2 regions of the Polaromonas sp. P1_F6 genome follow, and region 1 is predicted to be linked to the other one. Evidence: riboswitches for the same ligand, from Rfam matches in the RefSeq annotation. Region 1 holds a riboswitch; the other holds the start of a gene.

What was found. Region 1 has a riboswitch for glycine ahead of AC1DY9_RS21465 (D-amino acid dehydrogenase). Riboswitches for the same ligand answer to the same signal wherever they lie in the genome.
Region 2: linked by a shared signal. The riboswitch ahead of gcvT (glycine cleavage system aminomethyltransferase GcvT) and the one ahead of AC1DY9_RS21465 (D-amino acid dehydrogenase) in region 1 are both predicted to bind glycine.

What each region holds. Positions count from the first base shown of each region.
Region 1 is NZ_JBFUBQ010000011.1:19,247-22,647, reverse strand. It holds gene AC1DY9_RS21480 (alpha/beta fold hydrolase) at 1-404, shown strand, start outside; gene AC1DY9_RS21475 (thioredoxin domain-containing protein) at 401-883, shown strand; gene AC1DY9_RS21470 (GrpB family protein) at 1,080-1,622, shown strand; glycine riboswitch at 1,820-1,941, shown strand; gene AC1DY9_RS21465 (D-amino acid dehydrogenase) at 2,053-3,366, shown strand.
Region 2 is NZ_JBFUBQ010000001.1:368,705-372,105, reverse strand. It holds gene AC1DY9_RS01780 (TRAP transporter large permease) at 1-568, shown strand, start outside; gene AC1DY9_RS01775 (hypothetical protein) at 641-1,210, shown strand; glycine riboswitch at 1,238-1,353, shown strand; glycine riboswitch at 1,375-1,478, shown strand; gene gcvT (glycine cleavage system aminomethyltransferase GcvT) at 1,534-2,694, shown strand; gene gcvH (glycine cleavage system protein GcvH) at 2,749-3,114, shown strand; gene gcvP (aminomethyl-transferring glycine dehydrogenase) at 3,173-3,401, shown strand, end outside.

The DNA of each region.
Region 1 (3,401 bases):
GCTGGAGCAGCACGCAGGCCAGCGCCACGCAGCAGCAGCGCATGGCGGCGGCGCAGGCTTCGCCCAGCTTCAGCTTTCCGGCACCCGACCCGGAGGTGTTCGGCCTGCACGATGCTGACCGTGACTGGGTGAAGCGCCGGCAGACGCCGCACCCCGGCAACACCTACCAGGCGCCGCTGCACTTTGATATGCAGCGCGTAGCCGCTGTGCCGCGCACTTTTGTCAGTTGCACGCAACCCGCCCTGGCCACCATAGAGCCGAGCCGGCTGCGTGTGAAAGACCCGAAATTCTGGGACGGTGCGTGGCTGCCGAATTCGCGCGTGGTGGAGATCAAGACCGGCCATGACCCCATGATCAGCGAACCGGCTGCGCTGACGAAGATTTTGCTGGAAAGCGCCGAATGAGCCAGGTGGGCCGCCGCCAGTTCACTGCCGCGCTGGCAGCCGGGCTGGCCTTGCCCCAGCTCGCACTGGCCAAAGACACTGCCTTGCCTGTGCCGGCCTCTTTGCCGGCGGCCGCTGGAATCGCCTTCGCCAAAAATGAACCACTCGTGCTGTTGGTCAGCCTGCCCGGCTGCCCTTTTTGCGAGCTGGTGCGGCGCAACTACCTGTTGCCGGCGCAGCGTGACGGCAGCCTGCACGCCTGGCAGCTCAACATCAGCGACCGCACGACGCCGCTGACCGGCTTTGACGGCCAGGTGACGACAGCCGCCGCGCAAGTCGCGGCATGGAAAGCCGGTTTCACACCCACCGTGCTGTTTCTGGGCCCGGCCGGGCAAGACCTGGCGGAACGGCTGGTTGGCCTGGCATCTACCGACTTTTATGGTGCCTATCTGGAAGAGCGACTGGCCCAGGCGCGCAAAGCTGTGCTGGCTCTCCGGTAAATGAAATGCAGACCGCCTCATTCGCAGCCGCGGGACTTCTAGTTGCTATTGTTTTAATAGCTGCTCGCGCAATATTTGATTGGGCTGAAGGCCTTTTTGATGCTTAAAACCGCCCCAAAAATAGCCCCGCAAAGGATTCTGGCGTGTCGCACAGCGTTTTTTGCCCCTGCACAACAACCTGCCAGCCGTCACGCGCATGACTGACCAGGAATCGCTGCTTGCCGCTATCCACGAGGAAGTGGTCTTGCAGGCCTACAACCCAGCCTGGCCCCAGCAGTTTGTGGCTGAGCGGGACCGCCTGCTTGCGCTCTCCCCTCAGCTGCCGGCCCGCCTGATCGACATCCAGCACATCGGCAGCACAGCCGTGCCCGGCCTGGCGGCCAAGCCGGTGATCGATATGCTGGCCGGTGTGGAATCAATCGCGGCGGCTGAAGCGCTTCTGGCGCCGCTGTGCGCCAATGGCTACACGACCTCCGCTGAATTCAATGCCTCGCTGTCTGACCGCAAATGGCTGATGCGCTGGGCAGAGGGGCGCCGCACGCATCACCTGCACCTGGTGGTGCACGGCGGCGAGGTGTGGGCGCAGCGCCTGCGTTTTCGCGACGCCCTGCGTTCGGACCCGGCGCTGGCGGCGCGCTATGCCGCGCTCAAGGCGGAACTGGCGGCCAGGCACCCGGGTGACCGGGAGGCCTACACCGATGCCAAAGCCGCGTTTGTGAACGCAGTGAGCGAAGGCTAAACCTCCCTGCTCCCTACTCCCTACTATTAAGCCGCTGAATTAACCCGCTAGACCTGTACTGAACGCCCTATTCACGCTTGGCAAAACAGTCTTCGGTGGTAAATTCAAACCCGTTCAAGCAGGAGAGCGCTGCCCCACAAGGCAGCCACCGAAGGCGCAAACTTCCATAATCGCTCAGGTCCCGTACTGCCCGGAACACACAGCCGTCTGGAGAGACGCCGCACGCAAGGTGCAGCGCACCGAAGGAGCAAAGCCGAAGCTTGTCATCGACATAAAAGCAACGGCTGAATCTCTCAGGTAACAAGGACAGTGGAAGCGGCCGCAAGCATGTGATGGCTTGGCGGTTGCCACGATTCTTCCGATTCAACAGCAACCCCTGGCACGGCGCTTGCGCTACTGCAATGTTCTGCTTGAATGAAAAGGAATCGCCATGAAAGTCATGGTTTTGGGGGCTGGTGTCACGGGGATCACCACGGCCTGGTATTTGGCGCAGCGCGGCCATGAGGTGACAGTGGTGGAACGCCGCAACGCAGCCGCGATGGAAACCAGTTTTGCCAACGGCGGGCAAATATCGGTGAGCCATGCGGAACCCTGGGCCAACCCGGGTGCGCCGCTGAAAGTGTTGCAATGGCTGGCGCGTGAAGACGCGCCGCTGCTCTTCAGGCTGCGCGCCGATGTGAACCAGTGGCTGTGGGGGCTGGAGTTTTTGCGCAACTGCACGCCGGCGCGCACGGCACAAAACATCAAGCAGATCGTGAACCTGGGCATGTACAGCCGCGGCGCGCTGCAAAAGCTGCGCGCCGAGCTGGGCCTGCTGTACAACGCGCAGACCAAGGGCATCCTGCACTTCTACACCAGCCAGGCCGAGTACGACGCGGCGCAGGAACCCGCGCGCATCATGCGCGAGCACGGCTGCGAACTCGACATGAAGACGGCCGACGAATGTGTGGCGATTGAGCCCGCACTGGCGCAATGCCGCGGCAGCATCGTGGGCGGCAGCATGACGCCCAGCGATGAATCGGGTGACGCCCGCGCGTTTACCGCCGCGCTGGCCGCGCGCTGCGAACAGGCCGGTGTGAAATTTTTGTACAACACCACGGTGCTGGGCCTGGATGCCGCAGAGGGGCAGCTGAACGGCGTGCAGGTGGCGATGGGCAGTGGCGAGGCCGGTGGCAAGGTCGAGATGCTGAAAGCCGACGCGTATGTGATGTGCCTGGGCGCCTTCAGCGCGCAGTGGGCCAAGGTGCTGGGGCAAAGCCTGCGCATCTACCCGGCCAAGGGTTATTCGGTCACGCTGCCCGTGATCAACGAGGCGGCGTCTTACCAGGTGAGCCTGACCGACGACGAATACAAGCTGGTGTTCTCGCGTTTTGGCAACCGCTTGCGCATTGCCGGCACGGCCGAACTCAACGGCTACAACACCGAGCTGAACCTGGTGCGCTGCAACGCCATCGTGCGCCGTGTAAAACAACTCTTTCCCGACATGACGGACGGCGAAGGCGCGCAGTTCTGGACAGGCCTGCGGCCGGCCACGCCGAGCAACGTGCCTTACATCGGCAAAAGCAAGGCCTCCAATGTCTTCCTCAACACGGGCCACGGCACGCTGGGCTGGACACATGCCTGCGGCTCGGGCGCGGCGATTGCGGACATCGTGAGCGGGCGCGTGCCGGAAGTCGACTTTGCGTTTACCGGGATGCCGGCGCCGGAGCGTGTGATGGCATTGCCGGGGATGGCGAAGGCCTGAGCAAGGCCTGAAAAGGGGGTCTGGAGCACAGCGTC
Region 2 (3,401 bases), on a different contig from region 1:
GGCGTCGGCGGTGGCGGTGTTTTATGCGCTGGTCGTCGGCACCGTGATCTACCGCGAAATCAAGCCGGCCGACCTGTACGTCATCCTGCGCAAATCGGTGCTCTCCAGCGCCGTGATCATGTTCATCATCGCCAATGCCGGGTTGTTCGCCTTTCTGATCACCCGGGCCGGCGTGCCGGACGCCATAGGCCATTGGCTGGAAGCAGTGCTGCAATCGCCCGCCCTCTTCCTGCTCGGCGTTAACGCGGCGCTGTTCATCATCGGCATGTTCATTGAAACCAGCGCCGCCATCATTGTTCTGGCACCCATCCTGGCGCCAGTGGCTGTGCATTTCGGCATCGATCCGGTGCACTTCGGGCTGGTGATGGTGGTCAATCTTGCCCTGGGCATGATCACACCGCCTTTCGGCGTGAACCTGTTCGCGGCCTGCACCGTCGCCAGGATATCGCTGGACCGCATCGTGACCCACCTGATCCCCTTTGTGCTCGTCATCCTGGCTTGCCTGATGGTGGTCACTTACGTCCCGCAGCTGTCGCTGGCTCTGCGGGATCTCGTCTACGCAAAATAGCTTTTCGGACGGGATTCACGAGGCTGTCATTTTCAGCAGCCATGCTCGGGGTTTCATTTCAGGATGAAATCCATGCAGCTCCACAAAACCGACCGCGCCCGTGCCGAGCTCAAGCCCGGCGTGAGAACGCTAGGCCAGCGCGAGCGCACCCTGCTGCTGATGGCCGACGGCAGCAAGTCGGCCCAGGACTTCCGCCCGCTGTTTGAGGGCGACGGCGAAGCCATTGCCCTGCGCCTTTTGCGCGACGGCTTTCTGGAAGCCCATCCCGGCAAGACGTCCGCGCCGGCAAAAAACCCTGCGCCTGCACCCGCCCAAACACTCACGCCGGCGCAGTTACAGAACTTTCCCAGCCCCGAAACCACCCAGGCCATTCAGGTCTCTGCCGATCAATTTGAAGGCAAGCGCTCGCTTGCCACAACCCGGATGTTCCTGTTCGACATCTGCGAACGCATGTTCGCCCGGCGCAACCCGGAGATGGCCGAGCGCTTTCGCGAAGCGCTGCGCAATGCCAAAGACCGCGAGACCATGCTCAGCGCCTCGCGCGAAATGATCGAGGAAATCGAAAAAATCGCGGGCCACGAGCGCGCCGACTCCATCAGCGAGCGCATCGCCATGCTGCTGCCGCAGCACCAGGCCGCCTGATCGAGCCGACAGCGGCTTCCGTTACACTCAGCGGTGTCAGGAGAGAGTTTTCCTCGCGAAAACCGCCGAAGGCGCACGAGCACCCTGGGGGCACCCCCCTTGAGTAGCACTGAACGCTCAGGCAAAAGGACTGGCAACCGCCCTGCGGCGCACCACGCGGCAAGGCGTTCCCTACTGGAGAGAGGCCGCCTTTCACGGGCAGCCCACCGAAGGAGCAAGCCTGCATCGCCGGGTGAATCTCTCAGGTAAAGTGGACAGCAGGGGCAGCCCATGGATTGAGAACAAGTTCTTGCCATGACCGTGTTTGCCCCCTGGAGAATGCCTTGTCCGATTCGTCCACCTCTTCCGCCGCCCCCGAAACCTTGTTGAAAACGCCCCTGCATGACCTGCATGTGGAGCTTGGCGCGCGCATGGTGCCTTTTGCGGGCTATTCGATGCCGGTGCAGTACCCCGCGGGCCTGATGGCGGAACACCACCACACACGCCAGGCTGCCGGCCTTTTTGACGTGTCCCACATGGGCCAGCTACGCCTGGTGGGTGCTGATGCCGCAGTCGCGCTGGAATCCCTGATACCCGTTGATGTGATCGACCTGCCCGCCGGCAAGCAGCGCTACGGCCTGCTGTTGAACGACGACGGCGGCATCATCGACGACCTGATGTTCTTCAACCGCGACTACGCCAACGGCGGCGACCTCTTTGTCATCGTCAACGGCGCCTGCAAGGTCGGCGACATTGCACACATCCAGGCAAAGATCGGCTCGCGCTGCGAAGTCATCCCCATGCCGGAAATGGCGCTGATGGCGCTGCAGGGCCCACAGGCCGTCACTGCCTTGCAGCGCCTGGCGCCCGGTGTCGAAAAACTCGTATTCATGACCGGCGGCCGCTTCAGCGTGGCCGGCTGCGACTGCTTCATCACCCGCAGCGGCTACACCGGTGAAGATGGCTTTGAAGTCTCGGTGCCTGCTTCGCAAGCTGACGCACTCGCACGCGCGCTGCTCGCGCAACCTGAAGTCAAACCCATCGGCCTGGGCGCGCGCAATTCGCTGCGGCTGGAGGCCGGCCTGTGCCTCTACGGCAACGACATCGACACCACCACCACGCCGGTGGAAGCCAACCTCAACTGGGCCATGCAAAAGATTCGCCGCACCGGCGGCGCGCGTGCCGGCGGCTTCCCTGGCGCAGACAAAATTCTGGCCCAGCTGGCCGACCCCGCCCTGCTCACCCGCAAGCGTATCGGCCTGGTGGCGCTGGAGCGCGTTCCTGTACGCGACCACACCGAACTGCAAAGCACCGACGGCATGGCTATCGGCGAAGTCACCAGCGGTTTGTTGGGCCCCACCATCAACCAGCCCGTCGCCATGGGTTACATCAAACCTGAGTTCGCTGCGCTGGGCACACGCGTGAACGCCATCGTGCGCGGCAAGCCGGTGCCCATGGAAGTGGCCGCCATGCCTTTCGTTCCCGCCCGCTACTACCGCGGTTAAGCACCAGATCAAGCTCCCCGTTTTATTCACCCCACTCAACCCCTGGAGAACCTCATGACCGTCAAATACACCGAAGACCACGAATGGGTCAAGATTGAAGGCAACGTCGCCACCGTCGGCATCACCGTGCATGCGCAGGATGCGCTGGGCGATGTGGTGTTTGTGGACCTGCCGGCTGTCGGCACCACCTTCGCCCAGAAAGAAACCGCCGGTGTTGTCGAATCCGTCAAGGCCGCGGCCGACGTGTATATGCCCTTGAGTGGCGAAGTCACCGAAATCAACGAAGCCCTAAGAGACGACCCATCTCTCGCTAACAGCGACCCGATGGGCGCCGGCTGGTTTTTCAAAGTCAAGCTGTCCGACCCAACGCAGCTTGACGCGCTGATGGACGAAACCCGCTACACCGCCTTCGCTGCCTGATTTTCTGACCGATTCTTTTTTCTGACTCCTGGCTGCCAAGCCTGACACGGGACCCGACATGTTGATGCAATCCGCCAAGCCCTTGGGCGATCTTGAAAACCCTGCCGAATTCATCGCCCGCCACATCGGCATCGATGACGCCGACGAAGTCCACATGCTCAGCATCGTGGGCTCAGCCTCGCGCCGCGCGCTGGTGGAAGGCATTGTTCCACGCTCGATTGCACGCAGCACCGCCATGGCCATCCCGGCCCCCGTCACGGAGGCGGCCGCGCTCAAGCAGCTCAAAG